Regions from separate parts of the Chromobacterium vaccinii genome, predicted to be linked through region 1. Evidence: riboswitches for the same ligand, from Rfam matches in the RefSeq annotation. Region 1 holds a riboswitch; each other region holds the start of a gene.
The links. Region 1 has a riboswitch for cobalamin ahead of BKX93_RS21025 (HoxN/HupN/NixA family nickel/cobalt transporter). Riboswitches for the same ligand answer to the same signal wherever they lie in the genome.
Positions count from the first base shown of each region.

Region 2: linked by a shared signal. The riboswitch ahead of BKX93_RS12905 (TonB-dependent receptor domain-containing protein) and the one ahead of BKX93_RS21025 (HoxN/HupN/NixA family nickel/cobalt transporter) in region 1 are both predicted to bind cobalamin.
Region 3: linked by a shared signal. The riboswitch ahead of BKX93_RS10455 (CbtB domain-containing protein) and the one ahead of BKX93_RS21025 (HoxN/HupN/NixA family nickel/cobalt transporter) in region 1 are both predicted to bind cobalamin.

Region 1 covers NZ_CP017707.1:4,537,212-4,546,570, forward strand. The annotation lists gene BKX93_RS21015 (cobaltochelatase subunit CobN) at 1-2,769, opposite strand, end outside; gene BKX93_RS21020 ((2Fe-2S) ferredoxin domain-containing protein) at 2,766-3,095, opposite strand; gene BKX93_RS21025 (HoxN/HupN/NixA family nickel/cobalt transporter) at 3,092-4,138, opposite strand; cobalamin riboswitch at 4,247-4,430, opposite strand; gene cobD (threonine-phosphate decarboxylase CobD) at 4,487-5,485, opposite strand; gene cbiB (adenosylcobinamide-phosphate synthase CbiB) at 5,478-6,416, opposite strand; gene BKX93_RS21040 (cobyric acid synthase) at 6,550-8,031, shown strand; gene BKX93_RS21045 (hypothetical protein) at 8,079-9,293, opposite strand; gene BKX93_RS21050 (hypothetical protein) at 9,332-9,359, shown strand, end outside.
Region 2 covers NZ_CP017707.1:2,788,228-2,797,586, reverse strand. The annotation lists gene cobS (adenosylcobinamide-GDP ribazoletransferase) at 310-1,041, opposite strand; gene BKX93_RS12915 (histidine phosphatase family protein) at 1,029-1,631, opposite strand; gene cobT (nicotinate-nucleotide--dimethylbenzimidazole phosphoribosyltransferase) at 1,628-2,662, opposite strand; cobalamin riboswitch at 2,784-2,991, shown strand; gene BKX93_RS12905 (TonB-dependent receptor domain-containing protein) at 3,119-4,984, shown strand; gene cobU (bifunctional adenosylcobinamide kinase/adenosylcobinamide-phosphate guanylyltransferase) at 4,995-5,522, shown strand; gene BKX93_RS12895 (cobalamin-binding protein) at 5,519-6,394, shown strand; gene BKX93_RS12890 (hypothetical protein) at 6,416-6,625, shown strand; gene BKX93_RS12885 (cell division protein ZapA) at 6,622-6,933, shown strand; RNA gene ssrS (6S RNA) at 6,966-7,149, shown strand; gene BKX93_RS12875 (5-formyltetrahydrofolate cyclo-ligase) at 7,159-7,770, shown strand; gene BKX93_RS12870 (DUF1294 domain-containing protein) at 7,767-8,093, shown strand; gene BKX93_RS25375 (hypothetical protein) at 8,213-8,377, opposite strand; gene BKX93_RS12865 (EVE domain-containing protein) at 8,500-8,973, shown strand; gene BKX93_RS12860 (acyltransferase family protein) at 9,032-9,359, shown strand, end outside.
Region 3 covers NZ_CP017707.1:2,246,835-2,256,193, forward strand. The annotation lists rRNA gene BKX93_RS10425 (16S ribosomal RNA) at 1-97, opposite strand, end outside; gene nadB (L-aspartate oxidase) at 562-2,151, shown strand; gene BKX93_RS10435 (chitosanase) at 2,497-3,576, shown strand; gene BKX93_RS10440 (DUF411 domain-containing protein) at 3,644-4,081, opposite strand; gene BKX93_RS10445 (hypothetical protein) at 4,142-4,495, opposite strand; gene BKX93_RS10450 (histidine phosphatase family protein) at 4,563-5,132, opposite strand; adenosylcobalamin (AdoCbl) riboswitch at 5,188-5,349, shown strand; gene BKX93_RS10455 (CbtB domain-containing protein) at 5,352-5,564, shown strand; gene BKX93_RS10460 (CbtA family protein) at 5,578-6,321, shown strand; gene BKX93_RS10465 (hypothetical protein) at 6,414-6,692, opposite strand; gene BKX93_RS10470 (ATP-binding protein) at 6,782-8,164, opposite strand; gene BKX93_RS10475 (response regulator transcription factor) at 8,140-8,805, opposite strand; gene BKX93_RS10480 (undecaprenyl-diphosphatase) at 8,947-9,359, opposite strand, start outside.

The DNA of each region.
Region 1 (9,359 bases):
GTTCAGCACCCGTTCCAGATCGGCGTTCGGCTCAATGCCGGGCAGTACACATTCGACGGCGGCCGGGATGGCGGTGGCGTCGTAGCCGCGCGCGGCCAGCTCGGCGATCAGCGCGCGCGCCAGCTTCAGCACCGCGTCGTGCGCGTCGGCGCGGGTGACCAGGGCTTGGCTGGCCAAGGTCTGCAAGGCAGTGGGCGTCTCAGAGAGGCGCTTGCCCTGGTCTTGCTGCCACAGCGGCCAGTCGCCGCCGCAGGCCGCCGCCACGCTGGCGGGCAGGCCGGGGATGCCGAGGTTGGGCAGCCGGGTCAGCGCCAGCAGCATGTCGATCAGCGCCTCGCCCCGCGGGGCGTTGCCGAGCACGTGCAGGCCGTCGCGGATCTGCGCCGCGCCCAGCTCGCACAGATAGCCGTCTATGTCCTCGATCAGGTGGGCGACGTCCACGCCGTCCATCTTGGCCAGGCTCAAGGGCACGCCTTCTTCGTTCAGCGTGTCGTCCCAGTCGTGGTCATGGTCGTGGTGGTCGTGGCCGTGATGATCATGATGATGGTGGTCATGGTGGTCGTGGTGATGGCCATGGTCGCCATGATCGTGGTGGTGATGGTGCCCATGGCCGTGCTCGGCCTTGGCCGGGCGGTATTTCGCCGCCGCGGCCGTCGCCGGTTTCATCGCGGCCGTCGGCTTGGCCGCTTGCGGCCGGTATTTGCCGTGGACGGCGGCGGGCGCATGCTGGTGTCCGCCATGCGGGTGATGGTCGTGGCCATGGTGATGGCCATGGTCGTGATCGTGTTCATGACCGTGGTCATGGTCGTGCTTCAGCATCGCCGCCAGGTCGGTGTCGAGCTTGGCTTCCTTGATCAGGTCCCAGATCTGCTGCTGCAGCAGCGGCAGTTTGTTCGGGTCCAACAGCTCCACTTGGTAGTACTCGTCCACCAGCTGGGTCAGCTGCGCCAGCGGGCCGTAGCTGTCGGCGGTGGTCATCGTCGGGGTCAGGTGGTCGATGATCACCGCGTGGCCGCGGCGCTTGGCCTGCGAGCCTTCGCCCGGATCGTTGACGATGAAGGGGTAGAACAGAGGCATGTCGCCCAACAGCGCGTCCGGGAAGCAGTTCTGCGACAGGCCCACGCCCTTGCCCGGCAGCCATTCCAGCGTGCCGTGCTTGCCGACGTGGACGATGGCGTCGGCCCGCCAGTCGTCGCGCAGCCAGCGGTACAGCGCGTAGTAGTGGTGGGTGGGCGGCAGGTCCGGGGTGTGGTAGATGGCGTCCGGGTCCATGCCGTAGCCGCGCGGCGGCTGCAGCGCGACGAAGACATTGCCGTAATCCAGGCCGGAAAACACCAGTTCGTCGCCGTCGACGTAGGCGCCGCCCGGCGGCTGGCCCCAGCGCTGCAGCATCTTGTCGCGCAGCGCGTCAGGCAGCTCGTCGAACCAGGCTTGATAACGCTTGGCCGGCACGCGGGCGGCGGCGTTTTTCATCTGCTCGGCGGTCAGGTAATCCTGATCGTAGGCGCCGCGGTCTATCAGCTCGTGCATCAGCGCGTCGCTGTCAGGCGGCAGCTCCGCCATCTGGTAGCCGCGTGTCTGCATGCCGCGCAGCATCGAGTATAGAGACGCGGGCGAATCCAGGCCCACCGCGTTGCCGATCTGCGAGGCCTTGCTGTTGGAGTTGGTGAAGATGAAGGCGATGCGCTTGCCGGCGTTTTCCACATGGCGCAGCCGGGCCAGCCGGGCGGCGATGCCGGCCAGGCGGCGGGCGCGGTCCGGCAGCGGCGCGTATTGCTCGGCCTGGCCGGCCTCGGCCGGCTGCTTGAAGCTCAGCGGCACGCCGATGATGCGGCCGTCGAACTCTGGCAGCGCCACGTTCATCGCGGTGTCCAGCGGGTTGAAGCCGCGGTCGGACGCTTCCCACTGCTCGCGGGTCATGCTGCTGGTGATGGCCTGCAGCACTGGCAGATCCAGCCGGTCCGACGCCTCCACCGCCCAGCCGGGCTGGGTGGGGCCGTCGTTGTTGATGTCGCCCATCGCGAACGAGGTGGTGTTGATCAGCAAGGACACCTTGGCGCGCGGATCGGCCAGCAGCGCCAATGCCGCCGGCAGGCCGCCTTCCTGTATCGTTCGCAAGGACGAGGTGAACACCGGCAGCGCGTTGACGCCGCGCTCGGCCAGGCAGTCCACCAGCAGATCGATGAAGCGGGTGTTGCCGGACAGCCAGTGGGCGCGGTAGAAGCACAGTCCGACGGTCGGCCAGTCCGGATGGCGGATTTCGAGCCAATCTTCCAGCGAGCAGGGCGCGGCCAGCTCCGGGTGGTAGACGCCGTGCTCCGGCAGCGGCAGCGGGCTCTGGTAGCCGAAGCCGGTCAGCAGCAGTCTATCCGCCAGGCAGCGCATCATCTCGCCCAGGTTGGCGCTGCCGCCGGCCTGCAGATAGGCGTGGACATCCTGCTGCAGCGATACCGGCGCGCTGCATAGCGCTTGCAGTTCCGGATCCGGCTCGCCTGTGCCGCTGACCACGATGACGGCGCATTGCACGCGGCGGGCGTGGGCCAGCAGCCGCTCCAGGCCGGGTATCGCGTCGGCGCGGCCCAGCACGCGCAGCACGATGGCGCGGGCGTTGGCAAGCTGGCCGTCCAGCAGTGTCTGCATCGCGGCTTCGTCGGCTATGCCTTGCAGCGCGATGCCGGCGACCGCGGGGAAATCCTCAGGCCAGCGCGCGCGCGACAGCGCGGCGAGGTCGGTGCCGGCGTGGCTCAGCAATGCGATTTCGGCGCTCATGCCTGGGTCTCCGGGGCGATGTCGCCGATGCCGGTTTTATGGAAGATCAATTCTTCGACGGGCGAGCCGTCCTTCAGATGCTGGCAGACGATGCGCTCGACGTCGGCTTCGCTGACCTTGCGGTACCAGACGCCGTCCGGGTACACCACCATCACCGGGCCTTCCTTGCACACGGCGAAGCAGTGGCTGCGGGTGCGCTTGGCGCGCAGGCCTTCGCAGGCGTCTATGGTGCGGCCCAGGTGCAGGAACATCGCTTCCGAGCCCTGGCCGTCGGGCGTGCAGCGCGGGCCGGTGCACATCAGCACGTGTTTGTCGTGGGTTCTCATCGCGCCTCCGGCGTCAGTTGGTCGAAGCGCTTCCATTTGTAGATGCCGGCGGAGGCGATCCAGGTGAACAGGAAGACGGCGACGACGAAGTAGCCGAAGTGGGCCAGGTCGTCGTTGAGCGCGGCGATCCAGTCCCAGAAAGCGCCGGTGAGCTGCAGCTTGTCGGCCAGCAGGCCCAGGCCTTCCAGCCCGCCGATGCCGACGGCGACGATGACGGAGACGAAGGTGATGGTCAGGTTGTACCACAGCTTGCGCACCGGCTTGACGAAGGCCCAGCCATAGACTTCCACCATCATCATGCTGTCCAGCGTGTCCACTAGCGCCATGCCGGCGGCGAATAGCACCGGGAATACCATGATGTGCCACAGCGCCACGCCGTGGGCGCTTTGCGAGGTGGCGATGGCGAACAGGCCGATCTCGGTGGCGGTGTCGAAGCCAAGGCCGAACAAAAAGCCGATGGGCAGCATGTGCCAGCTCTTGGTCACCATCTTGAACAGGGGTTTGAGCATGCGCGCGATCAGGCCGCGGTTGTTCAACAGCAGGTCCAGCTGCTCGTCGCAGATGGCTTCTCCGGCGCGGGCGCGGCGGAAGGCGCCCCACACCGCGCGCAAGGACGACAGGTTGATCAGCGCCAGCGTCAGCAGGAAGAAGGCCGACACGCTGGTGCCGATGACGCCGCCTATTTCCTTGAAGCCAGTCACGCGGCTTTGCAGCGCGCTGGCGGCGAACACGATCAGCGCCACGGCGATGACGACCACCGCCGAGTGGCCCAAGGAAAAGAACAGGCCCACCGTCGACGGCCGGCGTTTTTCCTGCATCAGCTTGCGCACGGTGTTGTCGATGGCGGCGATGTGGTCTGCGTCCACCGCGTGGCGCAGGCCGAACAGGTAGGCCAGCAGCGCGGTGGCGAGCTGGGCCGGGTGATCGGCGAAGGCGGCGAACGCCCAGGCCCAGGCCAGGAGATTGGCCAGGATCAGACCGGCGAGAATGGGCGCGTGGCGCGCCAGGCGACGGCCGGCGGTCGGCGCGGTGGATGGATGCATGGTGCCCTCGGAGACGATTCACGTCGCGCAAGCGAGGGCACAGTCCGCTGGTTTTTCATGGGCGGCGCATGTGCGTATCCCCCGGTACACCCCGCCCGGTTTCTGCTTGCGTCGACACGTATGACGGCCGGTCTCCTGGCTCGCGCGTCGTCGTCCGGCGCCGCCTTCCCGACCTTGCTAGGGGCCAGTGGCGTCAGGCGTGGACTCTGCGCTTACAGTTGCGGGGGCAGCCGCGGTTTCGCACCGCGTTCCCGTTTCACCCTCTAGGGGCACCGTCATTGATTGGACTGGATCATACGTGACAACGCCGATGCTGTGAACCGCCGCGCCGGGCTCCGTCGCGTTCGCTCAATCGCGGATGTCGTGCCGCCGCCAGTCGGTGAGCGCCTGCTCCAGCCGAACCCAGTCGGCGTCGGTCTTGGGCAGGCCGAAGCGCAGGCTGGGGATGGATTCGAAGTAGCGGGTCAGGATGCCGCGGCCGGCCAGGTAGCGGTGCGTTGAAAGGCTGCGCGCGCCAGGTGCCCACTGGAACAATTCGCAGCCGCCGGCGGGCGGCAGGCCGTGCCGCTCCAGGCAGCGTTGCAGCCTGGAGCTGTCGCGCTGCAGCTTGGTTTTCATCGTCTGTTGCCAGGCGATGTCGCGCAGCGCCAGCTTTACCGCCTCGCGCGCCGGGCCAGCCACCGTCCATGGCCCCAGCTCCTCGGCCAGCGCCTGCAGCAGTTCCGGCCAGCCGAACACGAATCCGGCGCGCGCGCCGGCCAGGCCGAAGAACTTGCCGATCGAGCGCAGCACGATCAGTCCCGGCTTGCCGATGCGCGGCAGCATGCTGTCCTCCGGCGCCGCATCCAGAAACGCCTCGTCCACCACCAGCCAGCCGCCGCGCGCGGCCAGCCGCTGCCGCCAGCTTTCCAGCAGCGCCGGGCTGAAGCGGTCGCCGGTGGGGTTGTTGGGATTGCACAGCAACACCACGTCCAACTGGTCGATGCCGGCTGCCAGCTCGTCCGGAGACAGCCGGAACAGCTGGTGTCCGCGTTTCTGCCAGTGGTGGGGATGCTCGGCGTAGCACAGCGCCAGCATGCCGACGCGGCAGGGCGCGCGCAGCCGCGGCAGCAGCTGGATCGCCGGCTGAGAGCCGGCCACGGCCAGCAGCTTGTCGCTGCCGTAATATTCCGCCGCCGCCGCCTCCAGCCCGTCATGGTTTTGCGGCAGCCGCAGCCAGCTGTCAGCGGATAAAGTGGGCACCGGCCAGCCATTGGGATTGACGCCGGTGGACAGGTCCAGCCAGTCTCCGGCCGGAATGCCGTATTCGGCCGCGGCGCGCAGCAGGCCGCCCCCGTGTTCAAGCATGGATCGCTCCGATCAAGATGGCGGCCGCCAGCGACAACGCCGCCCATAGCCACATGCCCCGGTTGACCAGCCGCACCGCGCGGCCGATGTCTTCATGCGTGGGAGTGGGACCGCAACCGAGCGGCGGACGTTCCTTCCATTGGCCGTGATAGCGCGCGCCGCCGCCCAGGCTGACGCCCAGCGCGCCGGCGCCGGCCGCCATCACCGGGCCGGCGTTGGGGCTGTACCAGGTCGGCGCCTGGGTGCGCCAGCAGCGCCAGCCCTTGGCGGCATGGCCCAGCAGCAGATAGGTGAGGGCGGCCAGCCGCGCCGGGAGATAGTTCAGCGCGTCGTCGAAGCGGGCGGCGGCCCAGCCGAAGTGCAGGTAGCGATCGTTCTTGTAGCCCCACATCGCGTCCAGCGTGTTGGCCAGCCGGTACAGTACCGCGCCGGGCGCGCCCAGAACCAGAAACCAGAACAGCGCGGCGAAGACGGCGTCGCTGCCGTTTTCCAGCACCGACTCGATCGTCGCGTGGGCGACGCCGGCTTCGTCCAGTTCGCTGGTGTCGCGGCTGACGATCCAGCCCACCCGCTCGCGGGCAAGTTGAAGATCGCCTTCGGCCAATGCCTTGCGCACCACCTCGGCGTGCTGGGCCAGGCTGCGAGCGCCGACTGCCAGATAGAGCAGGGCAACCGGAACGATAATCTCCAGCAGCGGCAGCTTCGCCAGCGCCCAGGCGGCCAGCGTGAAGGGCGCCAATAGCAGCGAGATGGCGGCCGCGCCGCGCAGCCGCATGCGCCAGACCGGCTCAGCTTCCGGCGCGGCCGGGTAGGCCAGCCGCTCCATGGCCTTGACCAGCCGGCCGAAGCCGACCAGCGGATGCCAGCGCGGCGGTTCGCCCAGCAAGCGGTCCAGCAGCAGCGCGATCGGCAGAAACAATGCGGAATTCAACAAGCGGCCCTATATAATGGCCGGCCGCCGCTCGGTATTATCCAATGCGCAAGTCTGTCGCGCTTTGGGCGGCCGGAATGAATCAAGCCGCCATTCTAAGCGTTGTCAGCCATCCATGCGCAGGGAGATCACCATGACCGCCAAAACCATCATGATCCAGGGCGCCACGTCCGACGCCGGCAAGAGCGCGCTGGCCACCGGCCTGTGCCGTCTGCTGGCCCGGCGCGGCGTGAGGGTGGCGCCGTTCAAGCCGCAGAACATGGCGCTGAACAGCGCGGTGACGGCTGACGGCGGCGAGATCGGCCGCTCGCAGGCGGTGCAGGCGCTGGCCTGCCGCGTGGAGCCGCACACCGATATGAACCCGGTGCTGCTCAAGCCCAACAGCCATACCGGCTCGCAGGTGATCATCCAGGGCCGCGCCATCGGCAATATGGAGGCGCGCGGCTATCACGGCTACAAGCCGGTCGCGATGCAGGCGGTGCTGGAGTCGCACGCCAGGTTGGCGGAACAGTATCAATGCATCGTCGCCGAGGGCGCCGGCAGCCCGGCAGAGATCAATCTGCGCGACGGCGACATCGCCAATATGGGCTTTGCCGAGGCGGTGGACTGCCCGGTGATTCTGGTGGCCGACATCGAGCGCGGCGGCGTGTTCGCCCACCTGGCCGGTACGCTGGCGTTATTGTCCGAATCCGAGCGCGCGCGCGTGGTCGGCCTGGTGATCAACCGCTTCCGCGGCGATCCGTCCCTGCTCCAGACCGGCGTCGACTGGCTGGAGCAGCACACCGGCAAGCCGGTGCTGGGCGTGCTGCCCTATCTGTACGACCTGCATCTGGAGGCCGAGGACAGCATGGGCCTGGACAAGCCCGGCGGCGCGTCGGGCGGCGGCGACAAGCTGCGCGTGGTCGCGCCGGCCGCGCCGCGCGTCAGCAACCACACCGATTTCGATCCGTTGCGCCTGCATCCGCAGGTGGAGTTCACGCTGGCGCGTGCCGGACAGCCCATCCCGGCGGCCGACCTGATCGTCCTGCCGGGCAGCAAGAACGTGCTGGCCGACCTGGCCTGGCTGCGCGCCCAGGGCTGGGAGGAGGCGCTGCGCCGCCATCTGCGCTACGGCGGCAAGGTACTGGGCATCTGCGGCGGCCTGCAGATGCTGGGCAAGAAGCTGCACGATCCGGATGGATTGGAAAGCGAGCCGGGCAGCGGCGACGGCCTGGGCTGGCTGGACATGGAAACCACCCTGGCGCCGGAGAAGCGGCTGACGCGGATGCGCGGCCGGCTGACATTGGATGATGTCGAAGCCGCCGGCTACGAAATCCACATGGGGGTGAGCCAAGGGCCGGCCTTGGCCAGGCCCGCGGTGAGATTCGACGACGGCTCGGCCGACGGCGCGCGCTCAGAAGACGACCAGATCTTCGCCACCTATCTGCACGGCGTGTTCGACGAACCCGCCGCCTGCCAGGCCATCCTGCGCTGGGCGGGGCTGGCCGAGCCGGAGGCGCTGGACTACCCGGCGCTGCGCGAGACCAATATCGACAAGCTGGCGGACATGCTGGAGAAGCATCTCAATCTGGAGCCGATAGCGGCGTGGTTGCCAAGCGGCGTCATACCAGCCTGATCAGTAAAAAAAGAGGGCGCAACGCGCCCTCTCGATCGGCAGCCTTGTCAGGCCAGCAACACTTTTCGCATCACGCCATCTGCGTCCTTGATTTCCATGAAGCCGCTTGCTACCCACACCTGGCGTTTTGCGTCGTCGCTGCCTTTGACCTCGATAAAGCGGGCCTCAGCCGGCGTGCCCGCACGATAGCTTGCGCCTAATTGGATGTACCCTTCTGGGCCTTTGGGGCGTAGCGCCAGATCAATGCTCTGATCTTTTCCGTCGACAGAAACGAGCGCGGGCTTGCCGGTTTGGCTGCCTTGCAGGAATACGTGGTTTTCGGCGTCGTCCTGATTTCGGATTTCCGCTTGCAGGCCGCCGCCAGTGTTGAAGTAGACGCTTTCATGTGTTGCGGTATCCACGCGCAGCGGTCCTCGCGTTGCAAGCAGGCGGCCTTGATCGCCGGCGGTGTCCAGCGTGGCGTAGTGATTGCATGTTCCCAATGTGTCTTGCTGGGAATCCACGCCGTAAATCATGCCGCTGCCATCCGCGCATTCCCAGCCAAATCTGCCGTTGCTCCGGGCTTGTCCGCCCCAGGCTTCGACGACTCCTCTGAACAATGAGAAATAGCCGGATCCTAGATTGTTCTCGCTGATGGTGTTGAGCGCGCGGGTGACGAAACCGGACAGCGCGGCAAAGCCGCCGTTCAGGTTGCCGCTCGCATAAGCGCCTTCGCAGTCGATCTGCGATGCGTATTCGGCCTGAAAGCCGTAGCCCCATTGATTGTCCCGGTCCACGCAATTACTGGAGCGGGCATGGCGGGCACTGATTTGCGATCCGCAAAACGCCCAGATGCCGACATCGCCGGCATTGCTCACCTGAGCGAAATCCGCGTTGATGGTCGAGCCGTAGGAAGCATTGATGCCGTAGTAGAAATTGTTGACCTGGATTTTGCTTCCCAGATTGATGTAAGAACCGTTGACGGCGATGATGCCAGACACATTGTTGGGCTTGCCCGCCTTTTGCGGCAGATCCACGCGGAAACCGTCCAGCAGGCCGAAGCGATGGCCGTTTGAGCATGCCACTGCGTTGTTGGTGGGCGGAAAGTTGGCCATCAACACGCACTTGGCAGGATCGATCTGATTGCCTATCAGTTGGATTTGGCCGCCTTGCGGATGGGGCAGATCCAGCACGGCACCGGGCGGCAGCGTGTAGACGCCGTCGGCTACGTTGATGCGCACTAGGGTGCCGGCGCCTATCTGTTTGCCGCGTAGGAAGTCCATTGCCTCCCAGGGAGTGGGAAAGTCTTGGGGTACGCGAGATGGCCATCGCCGTCGCTGTCTGCGCCG
Region 2 (9,359 bases), 1.7 Mb from region 1:
GCGAGATCACCGCGCTTGCCGCCGCCCACATCGCCTGCGACATGTTGTGCCTGATGCGCAACAAGAAGGTGGCGGGCATGTTGTAAGCGGTTGGCCGTTTTAAGAAAATGCCGTCGCGCTGGGGTCCCTGCGGGCGGCATTTTTTGTTGGGGTGAAAAAAGATGGGTGAGAGCGCAGGGCCGGTCGGTGACCGCTAAGATCCTTTTGGCCTGCCTGGCGGGCAGCCCCGCCGTGTAAATTATGTCCGCGCAGCGGACTCAGATTAGGTTTGCCTGTCGATTCTGATGCCGCTCAGATTGCGGATGGGCATCAAACCCACGCCGGCACCCGCCACAGCAGCAAGCCCAGCATCGCGATTTCGCAAAGCTCCACGCCCGCGCCCAGGCAGTCGCCGGTCATGCCCCCCAGGCGGCGCTTCAGGAAGGCCCACCAGGCCAGGCCGGCCAGCGGGGCCAGTAGCAGCGCGGGGGCCAGCCAGGCCGACAGCGCCAGCAGCGCGGCCAGGTTCAGGCCCATGCCGGTCCAGTCGCGTTGCCAGGCGAAGCGCTCTCCGCTGCCCGGCGCGATGGCCGGCAGCGTGGCCGACCAGACGACGGCGAAGCCGCGCGCCCAGGCTGGGACCAGCAGCAGGCCCCAGGCCGGGCCGCCGTGGCGGGCGGCCAGCATCAGCAGCACCAGCTTGGCGGCGACGGCCAGGATCAGCGAGAGCACGCCGAAGCTGCCTAGATGCGGGTCTTTCAGCACTTCGAAGAAACGCTCGCGCGAGCGGTGGGCCGCGCCCAGCGCGTCGGAAAGATCGGCCAGCCCGTCCAGATGCAGGCCGCCGGTCACCATCACCCAGGCCAGCAGCGCCAGCAGCGCCGCCAGCCAGGGGTCGACCAGGCCGCCCAGCCGTAGGGCGGCCAGCAGCAGCGCGCCGACGATGACGCCGACGGCGGGAAACCAGCGCGCGCTGGCCGCCAGCCATTCGGGTTTGAAATCGGCCAGCTGCGGGGTGGGCAGCCGGGTCAGGAACTGCACCGCCAGGATCAGTCCGCGCATGCGGACTCCAGGCGCAGCAGATAGGCCGGGTGGCCTTCCAGCATCGACAGCTGGACGAAGCCGCCGCGTTGCACCGTCATCAGTTTGGCCACCGCGAACTCGGTGCCCAGCAGCTCCGCCATCAGCACCGTGATCACGCCGCCATGCGTCACCAGCAGCCGGTGGCTGCCGCGGGCTTCGGTCATCCAGTCGGCCAGGCCGGCCAGTACCCGGGTGCGGAACTGCTCGAAGGTTTCGCCGCCGGGCGGACTGAGCCGGCCGGCGGCCAGCGCGTCGCCCCAGCCGGGGTGGGCCTGTTCCAGATCGGCTACCGGGTGGCCGTCCCAGCCGCCGAAATCCATCTCGGCGAAGCGCGGGTCCACCTTCAGCGTCAGCGAGCCGGACAGCGCCTGCCTGACCGAGAACTCGCGGCAGCGCTGCAGCGGCGAGGTGGCGATGCTGGTGACCGGCGCCAGGTTGCTGATGCGTTTCCAGCTATGTTCCAGCTGCTGGTGCCCAAGCTCGGTCAGCGGCAGGTCGGTCAGGCCGATCAGCCGGCCGTCGTGGTCGATGTCGCCGTGGCGCAGCAGGGTCAGCGTGTAGGGATTCATGCCGACTTGCCGCTGATGCCGGCTTCTGCGAAGGTGGCCATGCCGTTGTGCAGCTTCACCGCCAGTTGCAGCAGCGGCACGCACACGGCGGCGCCGGAGCCTTCGCCCAGGCGCATGCCCAGGTCCACCAGGGGGGGCAGCTGCAAGGCTTTCAGCGCCAGATCATGGCCGGATTCCGCCGAGCGATGGCTGGCCAGCAGCCAGTCGTGCAGCGAGGGCTCCATCGTTTTGGCGCACAGCGCGGCGGCGCTGGCGATGAAGCCGTCCACCAGCGACGGCACGCCCAGCCGCGCGCCCTCCAGGTAAAAGCCGGCGATCGCGGCGATTTCCAGGCCGCCCAGCTCGGACAGCGTGTCCAGGCCGCTGAGGTTTTCCCAGGCCACCCGGGCCAGCGCGGTCTTCACCGCGCGATGCTTGTTGGCCAGGCCGGCGTCGTCGACGCCGGTGCCGCGGCCGACCACCAGCTCAGGCGCCGCGCCGGTCAGCCGGCAGATCAGCGCCGCCGACGCGGTGGTGTTGCCTATGCCCATGTCGCCGGCGATCAGCAGGTTGGCGCCGGCCTCCACCGCGCGGCGCGCGGCGGCGCGGCCGGTCTCCAGCGCGGCAGCTGTTTCATCGGCGCTCATGGCGGCCTGCTTGGCCAGATTCTGGCTGCCGGGCCTCACTTTGGCGTGGACGATGGGCAGCGCGGAGACATCGCCGGCCACGCCCACGTCCACCACTTCCAGCCGCGCGTCCAGCGCGCGCGCCAGAACGCAGATGGCGGCGCCGCCGTTGGCGAAGTTGCGCACCATCTCGGTGGTGACCGCGGACGGGAAGGCGGATACGCCTTCCACCGTGACGCCGTGGTCGGCGGCGAACACAGTGATGGCTGGCCGCAGATCTTCCGGCTGGGCGCGGCCCTGCCAGGCGGCGAAGCGGCAGGCCAGTTCCTCCAGTTGTCCCAGGCTGCCGGGCGGCTTGGTCAGGATGGCCTGACGGGCGCGGGCGGCGTTGCGGGCGGAAAGATCCAGGGGTTTGCTGCTGTTCATGGTATGGGCCTGCTGCGGGAGCGGACGGGGGTCCGGATGATGAATGGGAACCGGCGCGCGGCGTCGGCTGGACTCTAAGCATATTACTGCTTGGCCGGTGCCGCCAAAAGTCCGGCGGGTTATAATCCGCCGATCAGCAGGTGTCCGGAGGCGCGCTGTCTTGCGCGCCCGGATGAAACGGGAAGCCGGTGAGAAACCGGCGCTGCCCCCGCAACGGTAAGGCCTGGCGTGCATGCGCCCAGGCGGCGCAAGGGCCACTGTCTTCAGGACGGGAAGGCGCGCCGCCGGCAAGGCCCAGCCCGGAGACCGGCCTGCGCTGCCACTGGCCGGAAGCCGGTGGACCACTGGAGTATCGCGGGGAGGCGATTCGACAGACGTTCCGGTTCTGCCGTGCCGTCCTTTGCTGCTGTTGTCCTCTTCGCACTCAACGTTGACCCTATCGTGGAGTGTGTTTTCATGTTCAAGCTTCAAACCTGCGCCGCGCTGACGGCGCTGGCCTGTTCCAGCCTGGCCCTGGCTGATGGCGTGCCCCAGTTCGTCGGTGATCCGGTGATCGTGACGGCGAGCCGCATCGCGCAACCTCTGTCCAAAACGCTGGCCGACGCCACCGTGATCACCCGAGATGAAATCGAGGAAAGCGGCGCGCAGACGTTGCAACAGGTGTTGTCGCGCCAGGCTGCCGTCACGATTACCAGCAACGGCGGTCCGGGCACGACCAGCAGCATCTTCATGCGCGGCACCAATTCCAACCACACGGTGGTGTTGGTGGACGGGATGCGCATTTCGTCGGCGACGACCGGCACCACGGCCATCCAGAACATTCCGCTGGCGCAGATCGAGCGCATCGAAATCCTGCGCGGACCGGCTTCCAGCCTGTACGGCGCCGACGCCATCGGCGGCGTGATCCAGATATTCACCCGCAAGGGCGAGGGTGCGCCGCGTTTCAACGCCGGTTTCGAGACCGGCAGCCGCGGCACTGGCAAACTGACGGCCGGCGTGGACGGCAAGAGTGGCAATACCGCTTATAGCCTGCAGTTGAGCCATGCCGAGTCCAATGGTTTCTCGGCAACCAATTCGAAGAACGCGTTTGGATACAACCCGGATAACGATGGCTATCGCAATGACGGCTACACCGCCAATGTGACCCAGACGCTGGCGCCGGGGCACGATTTGACGCTGCGCCTGTTCCAAACTTTTGCCCGAGCCGATTTTGATCAAAATCTGGTTGGACAAGACTGGACCGATACCCGCCTGACTGGGCAGAGCCTAGAGTCGCGTAATCGTTTTACCGATCTCTGGACTAGCACGCTGCGTTTCAGCCATAGCCAGGACAAGCAGGAAACGTTCAGCGACGCGGCAGGTGGGCAGCGAAACAGCCTGTACCAAACGACCCAGAACGAGTGGACATGGCAGAACGATTTGTCCACTGCGTGGGGCAACTTTGCGCTGGGGGCGACTCATAACGACCAGAGGGTGGAAAGCAGCGATCTATTCACCAAGAACACGCGCGCCCAGTACGCTGGATTCGCCACATACCAGCTTGAGAAAGGAAAGAGTCTGTTCCAGGCTAGCTTGCGTCGCGATCATGATGACCAGTTCGGCGGCAAGACGACGGGCAAGCTGGATTACGGCTATCGATTTGCTGATGGCTGGTTGGCCCGGGCAGGCTATGGCACGGCTTATAAAGCGCCCACGTTTAATGATTTGTACTATCCGCCTACCGATATGCCCGAGTACAACTACCACTATCGGAGCAATCCGAATTTGAAACCGGAAAGCTCGCTCAATAGCGAGCTGGCACTGGTTTATAGCAAGAATGCTAGTCGTTTCAGTTTGACTGCGTTCCATAACCAAGTTAGCGATTTGATTGCTTCCACTACCACTGCGGATGGTATCGATACTCGGATAAATGTCAGCCGCGCAACCATCCGTGGTTTGACGTTAGAAGGCGCTACGATGGTGGCGGGAGTCGATCTGGGCGCCAATCTTACGCTGCTGGATGCTCGCGATGACGGCACTGGCCATAGGTTGGAGCGCCGTCCGCGTCAGAGCGCCAATTTCACAGCGAGCAAAGAGCTGGGCAGGTGGACGCTGGGTGCGGAACAGCAGATCGTTTCCCGCAGATACGACGATCCGGCGAATACCGAGTCCAAAGCGCTGCACGGTTACGGCGTGACCAACGCCTTCGCCAACTACCGCTTCGCCAAGAGCTGGACCGCGACAGCCCGCGTCGACAATCTGTTCGACCGCGAATACGAAACCGCTTACGGCTACAACACCGGCGGCCTGGGCGCCTTCATCGGCGTGCGTTACAGCCAATAAGGGATAGGCCATGCCCCACCTGATCACCGGCGGTGCCCGCAGCGGCAAGAGCCGCCATGCCGAAGACCTGGCCCGCCGTCATGGCGGACCGGTGTGCTATCTCGCCACCGCCGAGGTGCGCGACGCCGAGTTCGCGCGCCGGGTGGCGCTGCACCGCGAGCAGCGGCCGGCGCATTGGAGCGTGGCGGAGGCCGGCCGCGGCTTGGCGGCCATCATCGCCGCCCACGACGCGCCGGGCGGCTTGCTGCTGATCGACTGCCTGGGCATGTGGCTGATGCGCTTTTTCGGCGAGGCCGGTTTCGATGAGGCCGAGTATGCGGCCGAGCGCGACGCGCTGCTGGCGGCGCTGGACGGGGCGAGGGGAGAGATCCTGCTGGTCAGCAACGAAGTGGGTTGGGGCGTGGTGGCGGGCGATGCCGAAACCCGCCGCTTCGTCGACGAATTGGGCCGGCTCAACCAGCTGGCGGCGTCGCATTGCGGCCGGGTGACGCTGGTGGCCTGCGGCTTGCCGCTGGCGTTGAAGGGGGAGGCGGCATGAAGCGGGCGTTGTTTGGCGTGTGTCTATTGCTGGGCGCGGCGCGCGCCGGTGCGGCGATCCAGGTCGAGGACGGCGCCGGCAAGGCCGTGGCGCTGGAGCGGCCGGCGGCGCGCATCGTCAGCCTGGTGCCGCACGCCACCGAGCTGTTGTTCGCCGCCGGGGCCGGCGGCAAGGTGGTGGCCGCCGTCGATTACAGCGACCACCCGGAAGCGGCGAAAAAGCTGCCGCGCGTCGGCGGCTTCACCGGCTTCAGCCTGGAGGCGGTGTTGCGGCAGAAGCCCGATCTGGTGGTGGCCTGGCAGGACGGCGGCACGCCGCGCGAGCTGGAGCGGCTGCGGCGCATGGGGGTGCCGGTGTTCATCAGCCATCCATTGCAACCGGACGACGTGGCGCAGGAAATCGTCAAGCTGGGCAAATTGGCCGGCACCGACGCCGCCGCGGCGCAGGCGGCCGCGGCCTACCGCCAGCGGCTGGCGGCGCTGCGGCAGCGCTACGGCGGCCGCGCGCCGGTGCGGGTGTTCTACCAGCTGAGCCAGACGCCCATCTTCACCGTCAGCGGCAAGAGCTATATCGATGCGCTGATCCGCGTCTGCGGCGGCGTGAACGTGTTCGCCGACCTGCCGTTGCCGGCTCCGCAGGTATCGACCGCCGCCGTGGTGGCGGCGCGGCCGCAGGCCATCGTGGCCGGAGACGACGCCACGCTGGCGATGTGGAAGCGCTGGCAGGCATTGCCGGCGGTGGCGAACGGCGCGCTGCTGGCCCTGCCCGGCGACGCCATCACCATCCCCGGACCGAGGCTGGTGGACGGCGCGGACCAGCTGTGTGCCCGGCTGGACACAGCGCGGCAGCGGCTGGGTTTGACGCCCAAGTAGCCGCCCGTTATCCTCGCCGCCATGGACAATGAACTGGAATACCTCGAATCCCGCGTCGCGGCGCTGATCGCCCGCATCCGGGAACTGGAAGTCCAGAACGGCCGGTTCGCCGAGGCGCTGTCCGAAGCGCTGAAGGAGAACGCCGAGCTGAACTTCCGCGTCAACGAAACCCGCAGTCGGGTGGCGGCCCTGGTGGCGCGCCTGCCCGCCGCGCCGGAGAACGAGCAATGAGCGACGTGGTTCAGGTCGACATCGAGCTGCTGGGCAGGCATTTCACCATCGGCACGCCGCAGGACGAGCAGGAAACGCTGTTGGAAGCGGTCCGCCTGCTGGAAGGCAAAATCTCCACCATCCAGCAGCATGGCAAGGTGATGGACGCCGACAAAATCGCCATCATGGCCGCGCTGAACATCGCGCACGACCTCTTGAAGACAAAAGTGGGCGAAGGCTTGGAGATTGAGGCGTTTCAGCGTAAAATACGTGGCATGAGCGAAGCAGCCGACCAGGCGCTGAGCCAAAGCCAGCAGCCGCTGTTTTAAGCCGAGCGGCGCTGGCGCACCAAAGGTCAGTTTATCCCCTGCGGTGTTCGTGACGGCGCACAATTCCTTTGTACCAATGCGTTCGCTTTTGGCTGCCAGCGTGAGACATGGGCGTGCCGCGTTCCCTGATGAACGCGCCCGAAATGTTTGGCAGGCGGCCCCTCCTGGAAACAGGGTACAAGCGAATTTAGCCCGAACGGCACTCGCGGGGGTTCCCCCTCCAACATGACCGCATCTTCCCCCGCAATCGACAAGACGGCGCTGCGCCGCCAGCTTCGCCGCGCCCGCATCGCGCTGCCGCCGGCTTGCCGCGCCGAAGCCGCGCGCGCGATCGCCCGCCACGCTTCTCGTCTATTGGGTCGAGGCAAGCGCGTCGGCGGCTATCTCGCCGCCGGCTCCGAGCTTGACCTGGCCGAAGTGATGAACGCGGCGCTATGGCGCGGCGCGGCGGTCTATCTGCCGCAGATTCCGCGGCGGGGCCGCCGGCTGTGGTTCACCCGGCTGGGCGCCGCCGACCGCTGGTATCTGCATCCCCGTTACCGCATCCTGGAGTACGCCGGCGCGCGGCTGCGCGCCGAACGGCTGGACGTGGTGTTCGTGCCCTTGCTGGGCGTGGACCGGGACGGCTACCGGATGGGACAGGGCGGCGGCTTCTACGACAGCACGCTGGCCTTTCGCCGCCGGCATGCCTTGAGCGGCAAGCCGCTGCTGGTGGGCGTGGCTTTCGACTGCCAGCTGGTGGACGCGGTGCCGCGCGAGGCATGGGACGTGAGGCTGGACTGGCTGCTGACCGAATCCGGCTTGCGCCGCTTGCCGCTGCGGGAGGCGGGCGCATGATCCTGCTGCTGTTGTTGCCTCTGCTCGCCGCCTGCCTGCTGGGCTGGCTGGCCTGGTGGTGGTGGCTGCCTTACGCGCTGATGGCCGCGCCCACGCTGCTGGCCTATTGGCTGGACAAGCGCGCGGCGCTGCGCGGCCAATGGCGCATTCCTGAAGCCAGGCTGCAATGGCTGCATCTGGCCGGCGGCTGGCCGGCCGCCTGGCTGGCGCAGCGGGCGTTCCGCCACAAGACCCGCAAGCAGCCCTTCCTGGCGCTGTACTGGCTTGGCGCGTTGGCCAATGCGGCCTTGCCGCTGGGCTGGCTGTGGATGAAAAGCCGCTGAACAGGCTTGGCGCGGCTAACAAAAATCCGTTTCACCCCTGAGGCAAGGCGCGCCGACGCAGGCAGCGCTTGAGTACCGCCAGTCGGCGCAACGCAGCATCAGGAGTTTGTCAGCCACGCTCAGCGCCAGCCGTAGCGCGGGCCGTAGCCGTAGTAATACACCGGCGTTGCCGGCACCACCACGGCGGGTCGCACCACCACCGGCGCCACCGAGACGCGCGGCGGCTCCACTACGCAGCCGGCCAGGCTGCTGATTGCCACGACGGCCAGAATCCATTGTTTCATTTTCGCGCTCCCGCGATGCCGGACAGCGTGCCTGTCCCGTTACCGCCAGCATACGAAGCAATCTTTCCAGTAAGATTGAGCAAGTCTTTCCCGATCCACTCAGCGATTAACAGATATTGCCCATGCGCTATTGGCTGATGAAGTCCGAACCGGACGAAACCTCGATCGACCATCTTGCCGCCGAGCCCGCGCGGCTGTTCGAATGGACTGGCGTGCGCAATTACCAGGCGCGCAATTTCATGCGCGACGACATGCGTCCCGGCGATCTGCTGCTGTTCTGGCATTCGTCCTGCCCCGAGCCAGGCATCGCCGGCATCGCCGAAGTGGCGTCCGCCGCGCATGCGGATTCCAGCCAGTTCGATCCCGCCAGCCCTTACCTCGATCCCAAGTCCGACCCTGCCAATCCGCGCTGGCAGTGCGTTGACGTTCGCTTTGTCGAGAAGACGCGGCTGCTGTCGCCGGCCGAGTTGCGCCAGCATCCGCTGCTGGAGGGCATGACGGTGCTCAAGCGCGGCAATCGCTTGTCGATCACGCCGGTGACGGCCGAGGAGTGGGCGTATCTGATGGACTTGCTCGGCGTGTGCCAGCCGCGTTGACGCTTGGCGCGCGGATATTCCTGTGTAATATTTTGGCGTTTCCATTCCGGGATGCGCCATGTCTTCCATCCAACCGCGCAATCCGCGGATAGATTGCCTGCGCGGCATCGCCATCGGCTGCGTGCTGCTGCTGCACTTCATGCTGGCCTACGGCATCAAGGACAGCCTTCTGGGCAGCCTGCTGTCGGCGCCCTTGCTGGGCGCGCTGGCGCGCAACGGCAATTACGGCGTGACGATGTTTTTCGTCGTGTCCGGCTTCCTGATCGTGTCGCAGTCTTTGCGGCGCTGGGGCAGCCTGCCTGCCATCGATATCCGCGCTTTCTACGTGCGGCGCTTCGCCCGCATCATGCCCCTGCTGTTGCCGACGCTGGCGCTCATCGTCGCGC
Region 3 (9,359 bases), 2.3 Mb from region 1:
ACTCGTCAGCGGTGCAAGCACCCTGTTACCGTTCGACTTGCATGTGTAAAGCATGCCGCCAGCGTTCAATCTGAGCCAGGATCAAACTCTTCAGTTCAATCTCAAGCAAATTTTCTGGCACGCAAGTTCAAAGAAATAAACAAGTATCTCTTGTCTCTTGCAGTGCAAGTGTTCGGCTTTCGCCAAGCACTTACACCTATCGGTTATTCGTTCTGTTAAAGAGCAGTGCCGTCCGCTGCGTCGTCCTCACCGGAACCGTTTCGTTTCCGCTGTTTCGTTCGCTGCGTCAGCTGAGGAGGCGAACTATACGCCCGGGCCCCTGACCCGTCAACACCTTTTTCGAGAAAAAATGAACTTTCTTCGGCCGATACGCGCAAGGCGTTGATTTGCAAGAAAAGCGGCGTGAAAAAATTTCAGCCCTGCTCCCGTTGAGGTAAGAAAACCGCCACAGTCTGGCCTGGCGGGCCGCCGGAAATACGGCGGCGGCTACGCGCCAGCAGACGATTCTGCTACGCTCCCATGCGTTTGGCACGCGATGTGCCTGCCGTGGACACTCTATATATGCTCAAATTCGATGTTCTGATTATCGGCAGCGGCCTGGCCGGCATGACGCTGGCGCTGCACCTGGCGGAAAAACGCAAGGTGGGCCTGATCACCAAACGCGATCTGCTGGAAGGCAGCTCCACCTATGCCCAAGGCGGCATCGCCGCCGTGCTGGATACCGATGACTCGGTGGAGGATCACATCCGCGACACGCTGATCGCCGGCGCCGGGCTGTGCAATGAAGATACCACCCGCTTCATCGTCGAACACTCCAAGGAAGCGATCGACTGGCTGATCGAGCTGGGCGTGCCTTTCACCCGCGACGACGAGCATCAGACTGGCTACCACCTGACGCGCGAAGGCGGCCACAGCCACCGCCGCATCATCCACGCGGCCGATGCCACCGGCGCTGCGGTGACCACCACGCTGGGCCAGAAGATCAAGGCGCATCCGAACATCACCGAGCTGGAGCACTATATAGCGATAGACCTGATCACTTCGCAGAAGCTGGGCCAGGACGGCAAGCGCGCCTACGGCGTATACGCGCTGGACAAAAACAGCGACGAAGTCATCACCATCGCCGCCCAGCACACCATCCTGGCATCCGGCGGCGCGGGCAAGGTCTACCTCTATACCACCAATCCGGATACCGCCACCGGCGACGGCATCGCGATGGGCTGGCGCGCAGGCTGCCGCGTCGGCAATATGGAATTCATGCAGTTCCATCCCACCTGCCTCTACCACCCGCATGCCAAATCCTTCCTGATCACCGAAGCCGTGCGCGGCGAAGGCGGCATTCTGAAACTGCCGGACGGCACCCGCTTCATGCCGCAGCACGACCCGCGCGGCGAGCTGGCCCCGCGCGACGTGGTGGCCCGCGCCATCGACTTCGAAATGAAGAAGCACGGGCTGGACTGCGTCTATCTGGACATCTCTTACAAGCCGGCGCAATTCATCAAGGAACACTTCCCCAATATCTACGCCCACTGCCTGGAGTTGGGCATAGACATCACCCAGCAGCCGATACCGGTGGTGCCGGCAGTGCATTTCACCTGCGGCGGCATCGTCACCGACCTGGCCGGCCGCACCGACGTGGCCGGACTGTACGCGGTGGGCGAAGTGGCCCATACCGGCCTGCACGGCGCCAACCGCCTGGCCAGCAACTCGCTGCTGGAGTGCCTGGTGATAGGCAAGGCGGCGGCGGCCGACATCCAGGCGCAGGACGCTATCAAATTGCCGACGATTCCGGCCTGGGACGACAGCCGCGTCACCGACCCGGATGAAGAAGTGGTGATCTCGCACAACTGGGAAGAGCTGCGCCGCGCGATGTGGGACTACGTCGGCATCGTCCGCACCAACAAGCGGCTGGAACGCGCGCTGCACCGCATCGACCTGCTCAGAGGCGAGATCGACGAGTATTACAGCAACTTCCACGTCAGCAATGACCTGATCGAGCTGCGCAATCTGGTGCAAACCGCCGAACTGATCGTCCGCTCCGCGCTGCTGCGCAAGGAAAGCCGCGGCTTGCATTACAGCCGCGACTATCCGGACCTGCTGCCCGAAGCGGCGGAAACCGTGCTGACGCCCGAAGCCCCGCGCGGCGACTGATCTTCCCCGCTCCGCCCAAAAGCCGCCAACTGGCGGCTTTTTTCATGCCCACCAACTCGTACAGACATCAAAACAACACATTGACATTATTTATGATTATAAATAACTCAATTTGAGTTATTCGCGCTTATCATGACCCCGCGCGCAACTCGATGCCATGCGGCCGCCCAAGGCGTCTGCGCCATCGGGCCAAGCCGGCTACGGCGGCGCGGCCGACGACAATGCCGCTCGCCAGCGCGCGGCATTTCTCGAACCGCTCAACGCCCCGCGTACACCGCGCATCATTTCAGCTGTTTCATCAGGAAGCATCTCTTAGGCAGTACCACCTAGACAGGGAGAAGACCCATGAAATACGCAGCAAAACGCCTTTCCTTCCCATCCGCCATCCTCGCCGGGCTCGCCCTCCTCGCCGCCGGCTCCGCGGCCGCCCAGGGCTCCACTGCCGGCGGCGCCGAGAAGCAGGCAAGCCGCCAGCCCGACTGCGCCACCGCCTGGAACCCCGTCACGCCCTATATGGCCGGTAGCGTCGTCAGCCGCGGCGGCGTCAACTACGCCGCCGCCTTCTGGACCCAGGGCAATGCGCCGGAACAGGGCCAGGCCTGGCAGTCCGGCAAGCGCTGTCGCCCCGCGGCCCAAGCCAAAGCCGCCGACCACGACGCCAACTTCCCGCCCAACACGCTGAAATTCCTGAAGGCCAACACCGGCCTGGACGGCGAGCAGTGGGACAACATCATGAAACTGGTCAACAAGCCGGAGCAGGATTCTCTGGAATGGACCAAGTTCTACGGCTACTGCGAGGACATCAAAGACAAGCGCGGCTACACGATAGGGATTTTCGGCGCCACCACCGGCGGCTCCAATGACGAAGGTCCGGATGGCCCGACGCTGTTCAAGGAATTCGACGCCTCCAGCGGCGCATCCAATCCGTCCATCGCCGGCGGCCTGGCCCGCGCCGGCGTGCACGGCAGCATGCAGGGCAAGATCCTGAAGATCAGCGACAGCGCCAAGGTGTTCTGCGACAAGATAGGCGGCCTGCAGAACAATCCCGCCTGGCGCGACGCGATGTGGAACACCTTCTACAAGGTATACATCCAGTACAGCGTGCAGCAGGCCCGCCAGCGCGGCTTCTCCAGCGCGCTGACCATAGGCTCCTTCGTCGACACCGCGCTGAACCAGGGCGCCGCCGGCGATTCCGGCACGCTGCAGGGCCTGCTGTCCCGCTCCGGCAACAGCAGCGACGAAAAAACCTTCATGACCTCCTTCTACGCCCAGCGCAGCAAGATCGTCGACACCAACCACTACAACCAGCCGCCCAACGGCAAGAACCGCGTCAAGCAATGGAGCACGCTGTTGAATCAGGGCGAGACCGATCTGAAAAACGCCGACGCCGCGGTGCAGAAAGTCACTGACTGGGAAATGAAATAAGCCGCCCCACGCCAGGCAAAACCGCGCGCGCCTTCTCAATCGACGCGCGCGGTTTTCATTTCAACGCTTAGAAGCGGCCGTACAGCACGCCGGTCTTCTGATCCGCCGACATCGCATACACCGGCAGCGTGCCGGGCTTGGTCTCGCCCATGCCGGGCGAATTCAGCGGCATGCCGGGCACCGCGATGCCGATCAGCTTGCTGTTGCCGGCCAACAGCTGCTTGATCGCCGCCGCCGGCACATGGCCTTCCACCACATAGCGGCCCACCTTGGCGGTATGGCAGCTGCCCATGCCCGGCGTCACGCCGAGCTGGCTTTTCACCTGCTGCATATCGTCGCGATTGACGGCGGAAACGGCAAAGCCATTCTGCTTCAGATAGGCGATGTAAGCTTCGCAGCAGCCGCAGCTCGGGCTCTTGTAGACGGTGACGGGAACGGCTGCCAGAACGGGTGCGCTGGCGGCGGCCAAAGCGGCCGCGAACAGAAAATGACGCAACGGGGACATGATGCCCTCCTTTAGATGGATGTCCAGATCGATTGCGCGCGCGACAGCGCGCGGGAAGATTCAGATCCGGGCAAACTCGGGAGGACGCAACGGCGGCGGCAAGACCGGGCCGGGGAGCAGGACCGGCCGCGCCGCGATCCTCACGCCGCAACAAACCAGAACGGCCACGCCGGGCAAAGACGCCTTGATGAACAACGGCAGGCAGGCTTGCGCGCAGCCGGTAGAACCGCAAGCCGCCGCGCCATTCATCGCCGCATGCTTCGCGGATGGCTTGGCGGCCATCCCGGCGCAATCCCGCGACGCGCTCATCGCCGCGCACGCCTCGGGCGACGCCATGCCCGTCAACGGCGCATGCGCCGCCGCCATCCCGAACAGGGACAGCTGCAGCACGATCAGCAACAGCACGCGGCGCAAGACTCTCATTCCGCGACGATACCATGCCGGACGGCGCGACAAACGCACACAGATCAAATCCGCCTCATCATGCGGAGTCATCGCTCCCCAGGCGCAAGCGCCACAAATCCTGGCGCCGGGACAATTCGATCCGGGCCAGCGGCGCGACGTCGATCTGCCGATACGCCTGCGGCGGCAAGTCCAGCGCCCGCAACAGCATCGCCTTGATGGCGCTGGCGTGGGCAATGACCAGGACGTGGCCGGCCGGCCAGCGGAAATGCTCGAACCAATCGCCGACCCGCTCGATCATCGTCAGCAGCGACTCCCCCTCCGGCGCCGGACATCCCGGGTCAGACAGCCATGCATTCAAGGCCTCCGGCTCCGCCGCCGCGACCTCCCTCAACGGCAGGCCGCGCCAACGGCCATACTCCGCCTCCCGCAACGCGGCCTCCGCCTCCGCCGCGCGGCCCAGCGCGTCGGCGGTCTGCCGGGCGCACCGCTCCGGACTGCGGAGCACAAGGTCGATCAAGCCCAGCGAATCGGCCAGGCGCGCCGCCCATTCCAGCGCTTCCGGCTCCAGCGGATCATCCGCCGGAAAATGGCCGGCGCGCAGCGCGCGGGTCGCCGGCACGCACAGCAGGGTGATACGGCTCGTCATGCTCTTGGCTCTCCGTCAAAACGCCCTGAAGTTCTTTGACATTTTCTCTCGGCTCTCTAGAATCCACATCGTCTCGATGCGAGGAAGCCGGTGCGAATCCGGCACGGTCGCGCCACTGTGTATCAGCCTGATCCGCCATGCGGACAGGCATGAAAAGTCAGGTCTTCGCATCCAGCCAACCATCCGTTTCAGGACGCGTCATCCTCAAGGAGATATCTCATGCATGCAAGCCCCGTCATGGCCCCGGCGATCCAGCCCGTGTCCCTCCCCATTCGCCAACTGCTGCCCTGGGCAGTCTTCGGCGGCATTCTGATGCTGCTGGCGATCTACTTCGTCGGCGTGGAGGAAGGCGCCGCCGCCATCTTCAACAGCATGTATGTGCACGAGTTCGTCCACGACGGCCGCCACCTGCTGGGCTTCCCCTGCCACTAAGGAGGCGCCGGACATGGTGAGAAGTCTTTTGATCCGCGGCATGATCGCGGGCTTCCTGGCCAGCCTGCTGGCTTTCGGCTTCGCCAAAATCGTCGGCGAGCCCCAGGTAGAGGGCGCGATCGCCTTCGAAGAGAAAATGGAGCTGGCGAAAAGCGGCGGACACCAGCACGATGAAATGCCGGAACTGGTCAGCCGCGGCGTCCAGTCCGGCATAGGCCTGTTCGTCGGCGTCGGCGTGTTCGGCACCGCCGTGGGCGGCCTGTTCGCGCTGGCGTTCGCCTTCGTCTACGGCCGCATCGGCGCGCTGCGCGCCCGCGCGCTGTCGGCGCAGATGGCCCTGCTGGGCTTCATCTCGTTCGCGCTGGTGCCCTTCCTCAAATATCCGCCCAATCCGCCGGCGGTGGGCGATCCCGGCACCATAGGCTCCCGCACCGCATTGTTCTTCGGGATGATCGCCGTGTCGCTGGCGGCGCTCGCCATCGCGGTGTTCCTGGCCCGCAGGCTGATCGCCCGCTTCGGAACTTGGGATGCGACGCTGATCGCCGGCGCGGCCTTCATCGCGCTGGTGATCGTCGCCCAGGCGCTGTTGCCCGAGGTGAACGAGATTCCCGAGCAATTCTCCGCCGTGCTGCTGTGGCGCTTCCGGATGGCGTCATTCGGCATCCAGGCGATACTGTGGGCTGGGCTGGGCGTGGCATTCGGCAGCCTGGTGGAACGACTGCTGGAAGATCGCCGCGGGGCGTTTCAGATCAGTTGAACGAAAACGATCCCACTCCCGACACCCTCGCCCCGGCGGGGGTGTTTTGTTTCCGCAACCGCTCGATCAGCGCCGCCCGGCCGGCGGACGAATCAATGCGCCGCCCGCCTCGCTTCCTCTGCCGCCAGCTTATGCTGAGCCTGCCGGTCTCCGTGCTGCGCCTCCTTGGCGGTCTGGGCCACGGTTTCCGCAGCTTCTTGCAAAGCCCGCGCCGCATTGCTGATAGTCACCTTGTCCTGCGCCACGGGCTGGGCAGGCTGCGCCTGGACTTGAGCTTGCGCTTGCGGCGCAGATGCGGCGTCTTGCGTCGATGCGGCCGGAGGAGGCGCAGGTGTTTGAGGGACCGGAGTGGAAACGGAGGCGATCATCATGGTGTGTCTCCCGAAAGGATTCGAACGCGCAACGGCGCGATGCGGGACGCACGCGCAGCATCATGCCATTTCAACCTAGCAGCCCAGACTTAGCCCAGACTTAGCCCGCCTCGCTCCTCTCTCGCCGCCTGCATGCTGACGGACACGCGCAGGCCCGATTGGCCCGTCTCGTCCCGGAAAGACAGGCTTACCCTGGCGCCGATCCGCTCCGCGATGGTCCTGACGATGGATAAACCCAGCCCCGCGCCCTGCTGGCCGCTGCCCAGGCTGCGGTAAAAAGGATCGAAAACCCGCTCCCGTTCCTCTTCGGGGATGCCGGGACCGGTATCGTCTATCGTCAGAACCGTCCGCCCCTCCGCCTCGCCGACCGCCAGATCCACCCTGCCGCCCTCCGGCGTATAGCGGATGGCGTTGTCCGCCAGGTTCCTGACCAGCGCGAACAGGTCCAGCTCGTTCGCCCATACTTTGGCATCGCGCTCACCCTCCACGCCGATGTCGATATGTTTGGCTTCGGCCAAGGGCAGCAGGTCTTCCAGCACCCGGCGGTAGACGGCCAAAACCGAAACCGGCGACAGCGGCGGCTCCACCGCCGATTGCGCCCGGGCCAGCGCCAACAACTGATCCAGCAGATCGCGGCCGCGCGCGATGCCGCCGCGCAGCGCGGACAACCGCTCCCGCGCCGCATCGGACATCTCTGCGTCGGCCAATCGCTCCGCCTGCAACGATAGCGCCGCCAGCGGAGAGCGCAGCTCATGGGCGGCATCCGCGACGAAGCGCCGCTGCGCCCGCATCGATTGCGCGACACGCTCCAGCAGGCGATTGATGGCAGACACGAACGGTTTGATCTCCACCGGCACGCCCTCCGCATCCAGAGAGTGCAGCTGCAGCTGCAGCTCCGCCCGCCGGTCCACCTCGCGGGACAGCTCGGCGATCGGCTGGAACATGCCCCGCACCAGCCTAGCCACCATCAGCAACAGCAACGGAATCAGCAGCAGGAAAGGCATCACCGCGCGCAGCGCGCCATCCCGGGCGATCTCGTCGCGAAAGCCTTCCTCCTGTGCAACGGCGATCCGCTGCCCGTCCTTCATCGTCCGCACCAGCACGCGGAAATTCTCCCCATTGGTCGCTACGGTCAGCAAGCCGTCAGGAAGGGACTTCTCCAGCCTCAGCACGCCGCCGGCATCAATGCCAGGCGCCGATGGCCTCCAGCTTCCCAGCCGCTGCACGATTACCCGGGACTCCTCGTTTCCCCCCTGGATTCCGCCCTCTGGAAAATCCGCCGGCAGCCGCTCCCGATCCAGCAGCGCAGCCACCTGGCGCAGCACGTCGTCCTGAAGCTCGTGCGCCTCGTCGAGCGCGGAAACAAAAGAAAAAGCGCCTGCGACCGCGCCGAAAACCAGGATGCCCAGGGTCAGCGCGAAAGACAGCCTCACTTGCACCGATTCGTTCAAACGCCTTTTGATACCATCCATCCCGCGCCCCTGACATTCTTGATGACCTCGCTGCCCAGCTTGCGACGCAGCGAGTGGATCAGAAACTCGACCGCATTGCTTTCCACCTCTTCGCCCCAGCCGTAGATCCTCTCTTCCAGATTGCCGCGCGACAGGATGGCGCCCGGACGGATCAACAGCGCATGCAGCAAGGAGAATTCGCGGTTGGACAACGGGATCGGCGCGCCGTCGGCGACCGTCGCCATCCGCGTGGCCGGGTCCAGGAACACCACGCCGTTGCCCAGCAACGGCGCCGCGCTGCCGCCTTTCCGCCTCAGCACGGCGCGCATGCGCGCCAACAGCTCCGCCATCTCGAACGGCTTGGCCAGATAGTCGTCAGCGCCGCCGTCCAAAGCGCGCAAACGGTCGTCCAGGCCGTCGCGGGCGGTGATGACCAAGAGCGGGATCTCATCGCCGCCGGCGCGGATGGCGGCCAGCACCGACAGCCCGTCCTTGCCCGGCAAGCCCAGATCGAGCAAGGCCAGGTCGTAGCGCTGGCATCCCAGCGCGGTCAGCGCGGAATACCCGTCCCGTACCCAATCCACCGCCTGCCCCTCGTCCCGCAACGCGGCCTGGACCGCCTCCCCTATCATCGGATCATCCTCGATCAGCAATACCCGCATCATTCTCTCTCCATCGTTCCTGGCCCGCCTCCTGGCAGTCGGACGCGTCGGCCTTGGCTTCACGCGGCCTCCGCCGCTTGTCCTGCCGCCTGGCCGGCGCGGCGCGGGCCGCGCGCTTGCCCTGTCCATCCCCCGCAGCGCTCAGGCGCGGAGCCATCCGGCGGCGATGAAACGGCTGAGCAGAGCGCGGCGCGCATGCTGCGCGAAGCGGTGGATCGGTTCCAGGCGCCGTTCATTTCGCGGTCCGGTCAGCCAGGCCGCCGTCAGCGCCGTCGCGGCGGCGCCCAGCATGTCCAGCGGAAAATGGACGCCCAGATAAATGCGCGCCCAGGCCATGGGCAACCCCAGCGCGGCCAGCGCCCAGCCGACGCGGCGACTGCCAGGCCGCAGCAGCAGGCTGAAGGCGGCGGACCACCACAGCGTCAGGTGGTCGCTGGGAAAAGAAGAGTCCGCGGCATGCGGAATCAAAGTATGTCCGAGCCCTATCATGAACGGCCGCGGATGCTGCCAGGCCAGGCTGATCAGCAGATTGGCCGACAGCCCCGCCAACCCGG